Regions from separate parts of the Blastococcus sp. HT6-30 genome, predicted to be linked through region 1. Evidence: riboswitches for the same ligand, from Rfam matches in the RefSeq annotation. Region 1 holds a riboswitch; the other holds the start of a gene.
What was found. Region 1 has a riboswitch for cyclic di-AMP ahead of ABC795_RS06400 (peptidoglycan DD-metalloendopeptidase family protein). Riboswitches for the same ligand answer to the same signal wherever they lie in the genome.
Positions count from the first base shown of each region.

Region 2: linked by a shared signal. The riboswitch ahead of ABC795_RS11645 (NlpC/P60 family protein) and the one ahead of ABC795_RS06400 (peptidoglycan DD-metalloendopeptidase family protein) in region 1 are both predicted to bind cyclic di-AMP.

Region 1 is NZ_CP155792.1:1,321,712-1,327,310, forward strand. It holds gene ABC795_RS06385 (hypothetical protein) at 1-627, shown strand, start outside; gene ABC795_RS06390 (alpha/beta hydrolase) at 624-2,024, shown strand; tRNA gene ABC795_RS06395 (tRNA-Ile) at 2,589-2,662, opposite strand; cyclic di-AMP (ydaO/yuaA leader) riboswitch at 2,813-2,969, shown strand; gene ABC795_RS06400 (peptidoglycan DD-metalloendopeptidase family protein) at 2,980-4,197, shown strand; gene ABC795_RS06405 (maleylpyruvate isomerase N-terminal domain-containing protein) at 4,925-5,599, opposite strand, start outside.
Region 2 is NZ_CP155792.1:2,410,825-2,416,423, reverse strand. It holds gene ABC795_RS11660 (Rieske 2Fe-2S domain-containing protein) at 1-267, shown strand, start outside; gene ABC795_RS11655 (hemerythrin domain-containing protein) at 264-746, shown strand; gene ABC795_RS11650 (DUF5925 domain-containing protein) at 756-1,847, opposite strand; gene ABC795_RS11645 (NlpC/P60 family protein) at 1,971-2,507, opposite strand; cyclic di-AMP (ydaO/yuaA leader) riboswitch at 2,523-2,682, opposite strand; gene ABC795_RS11640 (carboxyl transferase domain-containing protein) at 3,019-5,599, shown strand, end outside.

The sequences.
Region 1 (5,599 bases):
GCACGCGGGGTGCTGCGTGCACCGGTCGGCGGTCCGGTCGAGCCGGTTCCCGCCGTCGCCGCCGATCTTGCGGTGCTGCGCCGGCCGTTGCTGACGGTGCGGCTGGAGACCGGCGGCCGGGGCGGGAGGCGGCACGGCTGGTTCGCTCTCGGGGCGGACGTGGTCGTGGTCGTGCTGACCCTGCCGGACGGGGGGATCGAGCTGTCCCTGGCCCCCGCCGCCGGTCTCGGTGCCGAGCTGGCACGGGTTGTGCCGGAGGCCGCCGCCGTGACGGGGCCGACCGCCCGCGGTGGCGCCCCGCCGACCGGGGCCCTGCCGCTGGGCCTGCTGGACGCCGCACCGGCGGGGAGGGGTGGGCCGCCGCCGACCGCGGCGGAGGCGGCGCTGGCCGGGGAGCTGCTGCGGCGCACGGCCGGATCGCTCGACTGCCTGGTGCTGGGGCGCGCCGGTGGACCGGTCGGGGCCGGGCAGGTCTCGTGGCTGGCCACCGACGGCGGCTGGGTCGGCCTCCGTCCCCACCCCGGCGGCTCGCCGCGGCGGGTCGTCGACGTGGTGTCGGTGCGGCCGGCCGATCTCGGTACCTGGGTCGCGCCGACGGTGGCGGCGCTCCTGGAAGGCCGGGCGTGACCGCACCGGGGATCTCGGTCCGCGGCGGCGCCGGCGGGATCGAGGCCGACCTGGCCGACCTGGTCACCCTCGCCCGCGGCAGCACCGGTCTGGCCGAGGAGCTCGCGAGCGCCAGCGCCCGCTGCCGCCCGGTGCTGGCCGACCCCGACCTGCTGGCCTCCGCCCTGCTCGACCCGGCAGGCGTGGCCCGGTTCGAGGCCGCGCTGCTGGAGGCGCTGGACGGCCCGGACGGGCTCACCGTGCTCGCCGCGCGGTTCGCCGCCCGGGCGGTGGTCCTGCAGGGCGCGGCCGCCGCCTACGAGGCCGCGGACCGCGCACTGGCCGAGCTGGCCGACGCCCTGGAGTGGGCCGCCGGGTTCCTCTGGCCGGTTGCGGCAGGGGCACTGGTCCTCGGCGGCGCCGGCCGGGTCGCAACCAACCCCTTCGGGGTCGCGGCCGACATCGCCGCCGTGCTCGACGACCCCGAGCGCTGGTTGACCGAGCACCCCGGGCTGGTCGATGACGTCATGGGCGCCCTGCCCGGTCTCGGCAGCAGCATGAGCCTGCTGACCGTCGGGCTGACCGGGCCGTGGCTCGGCGGGGCAGACGTCCGGGTGGCGGCTCGGCGGCTCGGCCGGCTGTGGCCGGACGGGAGCCCGGTGGTCACGCCGTTGCCCGGCGACGACTCGGGACCCGCGGTCGTCGCACCGCGGGGCGTGGACGACCTGCTCGGGGCGCTCGAGGTCCGCGCGCTGCGCTCCGGCCCCGAGCACGACACGATCGCCGTCCGGGTGGTCACCTCCGCCAACGGCAGCACCGCCTACGTCGTCGACATCCCCGGCACCGCCGACTGGAAGGCGCCGCTCGGGCCGGTCAACCCGCAGACCCACGACCTGGGCACCAACGTTCGGGTGCTCGGCGGCGACGCCACCACCCGTCAGCAGGCGATCGCCGAGGCGCTCCGGCGAGCGGGGGCAGGCCCCGCCGACCCGGTGATGCTCGTCGGGCACAGCCAGGGCGGCATGGTCGCCGTCCAGGCGGCCGCCGACGCCGGCACGCCGGACTTCGACTTCGACGTGCGCAGCGTGGTCACCACCGGCTCACCCATCGCGCGGGCGGAGGTGCCGTCGTCGGTGCAGGTGCTGGCGCTGGAGAACGCGCACGACGTCGTTCCGCAGCTGGACAGCCGGGACAACGACGACAGCCCGAACGTCACCACGGTCACCTTCGACGGCCAGTACGGCAGCATCGCGGACAACCACGGCATCGGGACGGCGTACCGGCCGGCCGCCCGCGCCATCGACGCCAGCGACGACCCGTCGCTGGTCGCCTTCCGGGCCGGCGCCGCGCCCTTCCTGGTCGGGCCCGGGGACGAGGCGACGGTGGTCGCGCACGTCTACGAGATCGGCAGGAGATGACCCGGCGCCCCGACCCGACCGACGGCCTGCCGCCTCACGGGCGGCGCGGCCGTGCTGGTGCTGGCGGGCTGCGGGCCCTCCGGGGATCCGGCGGTGCCCATCGAGACGATCGGCATCGGGATCGGGCAGCAGCTCGTCGCCCGTGACGACGTGGTCGAGCCGGCCAGGGGGGTGCGGTCGCGGTCGACCTGCTCGACGGGGCCCAGCGCGCGCCGCTGGGGGGAAGGGGGACCCCGGCCGCAGTAGTGCTCCGCCGGCGCCTTGGGCCCCTCGTCCTGGACGGTTCGGCAACTGCGCAGCCTGTGTGCACCAGGGCGTCGGGGCGCGGTCGGCGCGTCGACGGCTCGTCCTCGTCGCCGTGGCGCCGGGCACGATTCGGGCATCGATGGCGGTGGATCGTCCCGACGAGGCGGAGATCACGGTTCCTGCTGTGTTTGAGGTCGAGGCGGAGCCTCATCCGGCGAGGCAGGGGGCTGCGCCGACGCGTCCGCCGTCGTGCCACCTCCAGGGCGTGCGGGCGGAAGCGGTGCCACCAAGAGGCGTGAAAGCGCAGGTCACGACCGGTGGGGCGGGTGGGGCTCGAACCCACGACCCAGGGATTATGAGTCCCATGCTCTGACCGGCTGAGCTACCGCCCCGGCGCTGACAGCCTGCCAGATCGAGGCGACGCACCGCTCGGACCCGCCCGTGTCAGGAGGTGCGTCTCGTTACCGGGCTGTGACATCTGGCCGATCCGCTTGTACTGTCTGCCGCGGTCCACCTGACCTCGCTCCCGAACCCGGGGGCTCGGGCGGACCCCGCCGAACCGTGCGGCCGGATGGCCGGATGGACCGGGGACCCATGTTCTCTGGGGTGAATCCCGCCTGCGCCTCCACGGGCAGGTGGGTAGGGCCACGTTCCGGCCCGAACCCGTCAGCTGACCTGGTAGGCGGACCGAGGAACGGAGACCGTCGCCTTGGCGACCTCGCACGACCAGCACCACCCCACCGTGCCGACCCGCGGGGGCCTCCGCCGCATCGGTCGGGCCGCCACCGCACTGACCGCTCTGCTGGCCCTCTCCCTGCTGGGGACGACGGCTGCGACGGCCGCACCCGGCGACGCGAAGAGCGAGCACGACCGCGTCGCCCAGGAGGTCGCCTCCATCGAGCAGCGGGTCAAGGACGCCGAGGCCCGGCTGGAGCAGATGACGCTCCGCGCCGAGGAGGCCAGCGGCGCCGTGCTGCAGGCGGAGGCCGAGCTGGCGACCGCCCAGCAGCACGCCGACGCCATCGCGGCCGAGCTCGCCGCCGTCCGCGCGGCCGTGGCGCGCACCCAGGGGGACGTCGCGGCACTCGGCCGGGAGGCCTACATGGGCCAGGACGAGACGTTCAGCGAGATGGAGATGGTGCTGCACGCCGAGGGCCCCGGAGAGCTGCTCCAGCAGGCCGCCACCCTCGAGCTCCTCGGCGAGGACCGGGCCGAGGTGCTCGAGGAGCTCCGGGTGGCCGAGGCGCGGGAGGCCCGGCTGGACGAGGAGGCGCGCGCCGCCGTCGCCCAGCGGGATGCGGCCGCGCGCACCGCCCAGGAGGCCCAGGTGGCCGTCGATGCCCTCCTCGCCGAGGCGCAGGCCGAGTTCGACGCGCTCAGCGCGGAGAAGGCGGCGCTGGACGAGCAGCTGCGCGAGGCGGAGATCCGGATGCTGAGCATGCAGGGCACCGCCGATCCGGCGGGCACCTGGAACCAGCTGCAGGCCGCCGAGCAGGCCGTCGGCGCGGTCACCGCGACCGGCGGTGGCACCGGTCTCACCCAGGGCCGGGTCACGTCCTGCTACGGCGCCCGCTGGGGCACCATGCACCTCGGCGTGGACATCGCGGCGTCGATCGGCACCCCGATCTTCACGCCGGAGCCGGGCGTCGTCCTGCAGGCGGGGCCGGCCAGCGGGTTCGGTCTCGCGGTCGCCATCCAGCACCACGACGGCGTGATCACCGTCTACGGCCACATCAACCAGTTCTTCGTGACTCCGGGCCAGGTCGTGGAGGGCGGTCAGCAGATCGCCGAGGTCGGCAACCGCGGCCAGTCCACCGGGCCGCACCTGCACTTCGAGGTGCACCGCGGGGGCCTCTACGCCGACCGGACCAACCCGGTGCCGTGGCTGGCCCAGCGCGGCATCTCCCTCGGCGGCAGCTGCGGCTGATCCGGCTCGTCCGCATCGGCCGCACGGCGTCGTCGTCCAGGATGGTGCCGTGCGGACGACGGCGGGGGAGGGCACCTGGCTGCGCGCCGGGCTGCTCGTCGCGCTGCTGCTCGCGGGGGTGGTCGTGGCCCTCGTCGTCGACCTCCCCGGCCGGACCACGGTGCGCGGCTGGATCGAGCACGGGGACGCGCGCACCTGGGTGCTGCTGATCGCCGGCCAGGCGGCGGTGCTGCTGGCGCCGGTGCCGCGTTCGCTGGTCGCCGCGCTGGCCGGAGCCGTCCTCGGCTTTGGCCTCGGGGTGGCCGTGGTGCTCACCGGCTCGCTGCTGGCGGCCCTGGTCGCCTTCGCACTCGCGCGCGGGCTGGGCCGGCCGGCCGCCGAGCGGCTGGCGGGCCCGCGGGTGAGGAGCGCCGACCGGCTGTTCACCGACCGGGGCTTCGTCGCCGTGCTGGCGGGCCGGCTGATCCCGATGATGCCGTTCGTCGTGGTCAACTACGCCGCCGGCCTCAGCGGCGTCCGGCCGCGGACCTACGTGGCCGCCACCGCGGTCGGGCTGGTGCCCGGCACGGTGGTCCAGGTGGGCGTCGGCGCCTCGGCGGGTGCCGTTGCCGCGTGGGTGGGCACGCCGTCGGCCCTGCCGGTCGTCGCTGTCGTGGTCGTGCTGGTCCTCGGCGTCGCCGCCGCCTGGCACCGGTGGCGGCGACGCCGGGCGGAGCCAGGAGCGGATCTAGCCGCGCCCGAACAACCGGCCCAGCAGCCCCCCGGCGCCGCCCACGGTGCGCGCCGCGAGCTGCAGGATCGGCCCGCCGGGGATGCCCGGCACCTTCTGGACGATGGGCGCGAGCTGCAGCAGCCCGCCGACGTCGTGCACCTTGAGCGCGCGGCGGGCCACAGCCGGAACCGGGTTGACCCGGCCGGAGGCGGCATCGAGAAGCAGGTCGGCCGCGGCCTCGACGGCCGGCCCGTCGACGACGCCGGCCGGCAGGCGGCGCACCTGCCAGCCGCCTCCGTGCGCGGTGAACCCCCAGCCCCCGTCCGGCGTGACGAGGCTGACGCGCCCGAAGATGCCGGTCGAGGCGGCCAGCGCGCCGGTGACGTCGGTCAGCGCCGCCAGGCCGGACTGCAGGACGGCCGCCGACGGCGGCTCGGCCCCGCACGAGACGAGATCCAGTCCGTGGACGGCGAGCTCGTAGGCCTGGCCGAGCACGACGCTCAGCAGCGGTAGCCGGCCCACGACGGAGACCGCCGGTGCGGCGTCGAGCTCCACGGGCTCGTCGGCCAGGTAGCGCGCGGTCGCTTCGCGGTTGCGGCGCAGCGCGGCCAGCACCTCCTCGCGGGAGGCGTCGCGGTGCGCGGCCGTGACCCGGGCGTTCACCGCGTCGGGGTCCGGTGGCGTTCCCGG
Region 2 (5,599 bases), 1.1 Mb from region 1:
ACCGACGGCGCGGTCCGGGCGGTCAGCGGGCGCTGCCCGCACATGGGCGGTCCGATGGGGGAGGGCTGGCTGCACCGCGACGAGCTGGTCTGCCCGTGGCACGGGTCGCGCTTCGACCTCGACACCGGGGAGCCGGCGCAGGGGCCGGCCACGGCCCCGCTGCCCTGCTACGACACCCGCATCAGCGACGGCGCGGTGGAGGTGCGGCGGCGGGCCCGGTGGCGCAGCCCGACGGCGATCACCACGGAGGAGGAGGCGTCCCGATGAAGGCCGACGAGGTGCTGATCGCACACCACGACGTGCTGCGCGGGCTGCTCCGCGAGCTGGCGGAGACCACCGAGGCGCAGGCCGACCGGCGGGAGGAGCTCCGGAACCGGTTCCTCCGCGAGATCGAGATCCACGCCCAGATCGAGGACGAGCTGTTCTACCCCGCCGTACCCGACGTCTCCCCGCTGCTGGCGCTCGCGCACGCCGAGCACCGGCAGATCGACGACCAGGTCGCGACCGTCATGCGCACGGACGTCACCGATCCGGAGTTCGCCGGCGAGGTGCGCATGCTGGAGAAGACGGTGCGCCATCACACGATGGAGGAGGAGCAGCGGATGTTCCCCCAGTCGCACGCCCTGGGAGAGGAGCGCCTCGAGGAGCTCGGCGATCAGTTGCGCGCACGGCAGCAGGAGCTGGCCCGGTCGGGCGGGATGCGGCTGATCGTGCGGCTCAAGCGGGCCACCCTCCGCTCCGTGTGACGGCCGCCCTCAGAGATAGCCGCCGGGTTCCGCCGCCCGCGCCTCGGTCGGGTGCACGCGCTCCTCGCGCCGGGCGTACAGCTCCGCCAGCGTCATCGGGCGCTCGGGAGCGGGAGCGCCGTCGCCCAGCCACGCCTGCGCCTCGTCCGGCGACAGCAGCTCGAACTCCACCTGGCTCAGGCACCGGCCGGGGCGGGTGATCGCCGGGTGCAGGCGGCCGACGTCCTCGTTGGTGGTCAGCAGGACCAGCACCCGGAGTCCGTGGCCGAGGATGCCGTCGCAGAGGTTCAGCAGCCGGCCCAGCGATGCGCCGGCCCGCACCTTGGCGTCCGAGCGCAGGTACTCGTCGCAGTCCTCCGCCACCACCAGCCGCCACCGGCCGTCGTCGTCCTCGTCCTCGTCGACCCCCGCCACCTGCAGCAGGTACTGCGGCTCGGCGAAGAGCCGCTCGGGGTCCATCACGTAGTGCACCCGGCACCAGTCCGACCACTCCCGGCCGAGGGCCCGCACGGCCGTCGTCTTCCCCGTTCCGGGGACGCCGTGCCACAGCACCAGGCGCCCGGCCCGCCCCGACATGTCGGTGGCCGTCATGAGGGCTGCCAGCGACCGCCGCGTCCGCTCCGGGTAGTTGACCGCAGCCTCGGCCCAGCTGGGTGCGGTCACCCGGCGCGAGGACTCCAGCCCGCCGTTCGAGCCGCCCGACCAGAAAGCCATCTGCACCTCGCCCTCCGGTGCGGCCGTGACCTGCTCGGCGCCGGTGACGACCTGCGCCACCAGCGCCTCGACGGCGGCCAGGTCGGCACCGACGACGTCGACCGTCGTCATCCGGTTCGCCACCTCCAGCCGCGCCAGCAGCCCCGGCAGGGCGGCGACGACCGTGCGGGAGCTGCCGTCCTTGCGGTCCAGGCGCAGCACCGCGCCGTCGGGGAGCAGCGGCAGCGGGTCCGCCACGGCGCCGGTCACCTCGCCGCTCCGCTGGTAGGGCATGCCGCCGTCCCACTGCGCCTGCACCAGCATTCCGCTGGCGAAGTCGAACCGGTCCAGCCACAGGCCCGGCCGCAGGAACCCGTGCGGAGGAGGGGACTGGAGGTGGTCGGTCACGGCTCTCCCTGCACAGGCGGTCGTCGGGCACGGACGGTAACCCGGAGGGGTGTCAGGACGCCCGGACGGCGATGCCCCCGGCCGCGGGAGCAGCCGGGGGCATCGACGCGGAGCGCGTCCCGATCAGGCGACCCGGCGGGCGGTGTTGTAGCCCCACATCGAGTCGACCGGCACGACCGCGACCGGCTGGCCGAAGGTCGAGGAGTGCACCATCAGCCCGTCGCCGATGTACATGCCGACGTGGCCCACCGGGTCGTAGAAGAAGATCAGGTCACCGGGCTGCAGGGCGGCGCGGCTCACGGGAACGCCCGCGGTCGACTGCGCCCGCGAGGTCCGCGGGATCTCGACGCCGGCGGCCTGGTAGGCCGACCAGGTCAGGCCGGAGCAGTCGTAGCCGCCGGGGCCCGTGCCGCCCCAGACGTAGGGCTTGCCCACCTGGGCGAGCGCGGTGTCGACCGCGACCTGGGCGGCATGGTCCGGCGCCGCCACCGGGGCGGAGGCGAGGGCCACCGGAGTCGCCGCGACCGGAGCGGGAGCGGGAGCGGGAGCTGAGGCCGAGGCGGTCAGCGGGGTGAGGGCGATCCCCGCGCCGGTGACGAGAGCGAGCGCCGCCCCGCGGAGGGAGCGGCGGGTGGTCGAGGACGTGCGGGTGGTCGTCATGGACGACGGGTTCTCCTGTTCTCCGACAACCGCCTACCGGGTTAGCTGACGGGTTCGGGCGGGGAACTCGCCCGGCGCTCCCGGTCGTGGCCGGTCGCGCTTCACCCCAGTGCTGCGGTGGGTCCCCGGTCCGGGCGGCGGTGCGATCCGACGTCCGGTTCGGCGGTGTCCGCGCGGGTGTCACCGGGTGTGGTGACGACGGGGCCCCGGGCGGACCGCGACGACGCTAGGTCGGTCACGGAAAGGTCACAAAGCGGCCGGACGCGGCTCTCCGGGCCCTCCCGTGGCGGGCCATCCGGCCCCGCCGGGAGCGCGACTCGCCGAGCGGACCTCCGCCGATCCCGACGGCGGTCGCGACTCGTGTCCATCCGACAGCACGGAGAGCGATCGCGCGCTTACTTTTCGATGGTCAGCATGCCCCGACTGGCCGTCCACGATCGCGTGCGCAGCGTCCCGGGCGGGGCGGTGACCGGCGCCACAGCGCGTCGGAGGTCCGTGCGAGCATCGCCGGGTGGCCCGCCTGCTGATCGCCAACCGTGGTGAGATCGCCGTCCGGATCGCCCGTGCGGCGGCGGCCGAGGGGATGACGTCGGTCGCCGTCGCGCCCGCCGACGAACCCGACGCCGCGCACCTCACCGCGGCCGACGAGGCGCACCTCCTCCCCGGCAGCGGCCCGGCCGCGCACCTCGACGCCGCGGCGGTCGTCCGGGCCGCGCGCGCCACCGGCTGCGACCTCATCCACCCCGGCTACGGCTTCCTGTCCGAGGACCCGGCGCTGCCGCGGGCCTGCGAGGACGGCGGCGGACCGCTGACCGTCGTCGGCCCGGGCGCCGCGGTGCTGGAGGTCCTCGGCGACAAGGTGCGCGCCCGGGCGGCCGCCACGGCCGCCGGCGCTCCCGTTCCGCGCGGCACCGCCGACGCCGTCACGGCGGAGCAGGTGGCCGAGCTGGTGGCGGCCAGCGGCGCGGTGATGCTGAAGGCGCGGTTCGGCGGCGGCGGACGGGCCACCCGCGTCCTCCGCCGGGGCGACGACGTCGCCGCCGCCGTCGCCTCGGTCTCCGGCGAGGCCCGGGTCGCCTTCGGCAGCGACGCGCTCCTGGCCGAGGAGCTGGTCGAGGACGCCCGGCACGTCGAGGTGCAGGTGCTCGGGGACGCCGTCGCCGACGTCGTCGTCCTGGGCGACCGCGACTGCTCCCTGCAGCGCCGCCGGCAGAAGGTCGTCGAGATCGCGCCCGCGCCGAACCTGCCGGGTGCGGTCCGGAGGCGGCTGCACGACGCCGCGGCGGCGCTCGCCCGGCAGGTCGGCCTCCGGGGGCTGGCCACCGTCGAGTTCCTCGTGCCGGCCGGCGACCCCGAGCGGTTCGTCTTCCTCGAGTGCAACCCACGGCTGCAGGTCGAGCACCCGGTCACCGACGAGACCCTCGGCCTGGACCTCGTGCGGCTGCAGCTGCGCGTCGCCGCCGGCGCCACGCTCGCCGACCTCGGGCTGGCCGACGGCCCGCCCCGCGCCGTCGGGTGCGCCGTCCAGGCCCGGGTCAACGCCGAGACGCTCACCGCCGACGGCGTCGTCGTCCCCTCCGCGGGCGCGATCGCGTCGCTGGCCCTGCCCGGTGGCCCCGGCGTGCGCGTCGACACCGCGGCCCGGCCGGGCACCGAGGTCAGCCCCCGCTACGACTCCCTGCTCGCCAAGGTGGTGGTGCACGAGCGGCAGGGCGGTCTCCCCGAGGCGCTGGCGCACCTGCACCGGGCGCTGGCCGAGGTCGACGTCCGCGGCGTCGCCACGAACACCGGCGTCCTCCGGGCCCTGCTGGCGCATCCGGAGATCACCGAGGCGACCACCACCTTCGTCGACGACCACCTCGCCGACCTCGCGCCGGCCGTCGCGGCGGAAGCCGGGGAGACCGGCGACGGGCTCCGGGCGCCCGTGCCCGGCACCGTCGTCGCGATCGAGGCCGGGCCGGGCACGACCGTCGAGCCCGGAGGAGCGGTCGTCGTCCTCGAGGCGATGAAGATGGAACACGTCGTCGCGCCGCCGGCCGGTGGCACCGTCCGGCGGATCGCGGTGCGGATCGGCGAGACCGTCCGCCAGGGTGAGCTGCTCGCCGAGGTCGAGCACGCCGCGTCCGGCGGGGACGCGCAGCGCGAGGAGATGGACCTCGACGCCGACCGCCCCGACCTCGCCGAGGTCCGCCGCCGCCACGAGGCCGGCCTCGACGCGCACCGGGCGGAGGCCGTGGCCAAGCGGCACGCCCAGGGCCGGCGCACCGCGCGGGAGAACCTCGCCGACCTCGTCGACCCGGGCAGCTTTCTCGAGTACGGACCGCTGGTCTTCGCCGCCCAGGAGCGCCGCCGCAGCCGGGCGGAGCTGCAGGAGCGCACCCCCGCCGACGGCGTCGTCGGCGGGCTGGCCGACGTCAACGGCGACCTGGTGGGCCGGGAGAGAAGTGCGGCGGTCGTCGTCTCGTACGACTACACCGTGCTCGCCGGCACCCAGGGCATGCGCGGGCACCTCAAGAAGGACCGGCTGTTCGAGCTCGCCGAGAAGCGCCGGCTGCCCGTCGTGCTCTTCGCCGAGGGCGGGGGAGGGCGGCCCGGCGACGTCGACTCCACGCACGTCTCCGCGCTCGACACGATGGCCTTCACCCTGTTCGGCAAGCTCTCGGGGCTGGTGCCGACCGTGGGCATCGCCAGCGGCCGCTGCTTCGCCGGCAACGCGGCGCTGCTCGGCACCTGCGACGTCGTCATCGCCACCGAGGACGCGAACATCGGCATGGGCGGCCCGGCGATGATCGAGGGCGGTGGGCTCGGCGTCGTCACGCCGGAGGAGATCGGCCCGATCGACGTCCAGCACGCCAACGGGGTGGTCGACGTCCGGGTCGCCGACGACGCCGCCGCCGTCGCCGCGGCGCGGCAGTACCTCTCCTACTTCCAGGGGCCGGTCGCCGACTGGACCGCGCCCGACCAGCGTGCCCTCCGCCACCTGGTGCCGGAGAACCGCAAGCGGGTCTACGACATGCACGCCGTGCTGCACGCGCTGGCCGACGAGTCCTCGGTGCTCGAGCTCCGCGACGGCTGGGGCGCCGGCATGATCA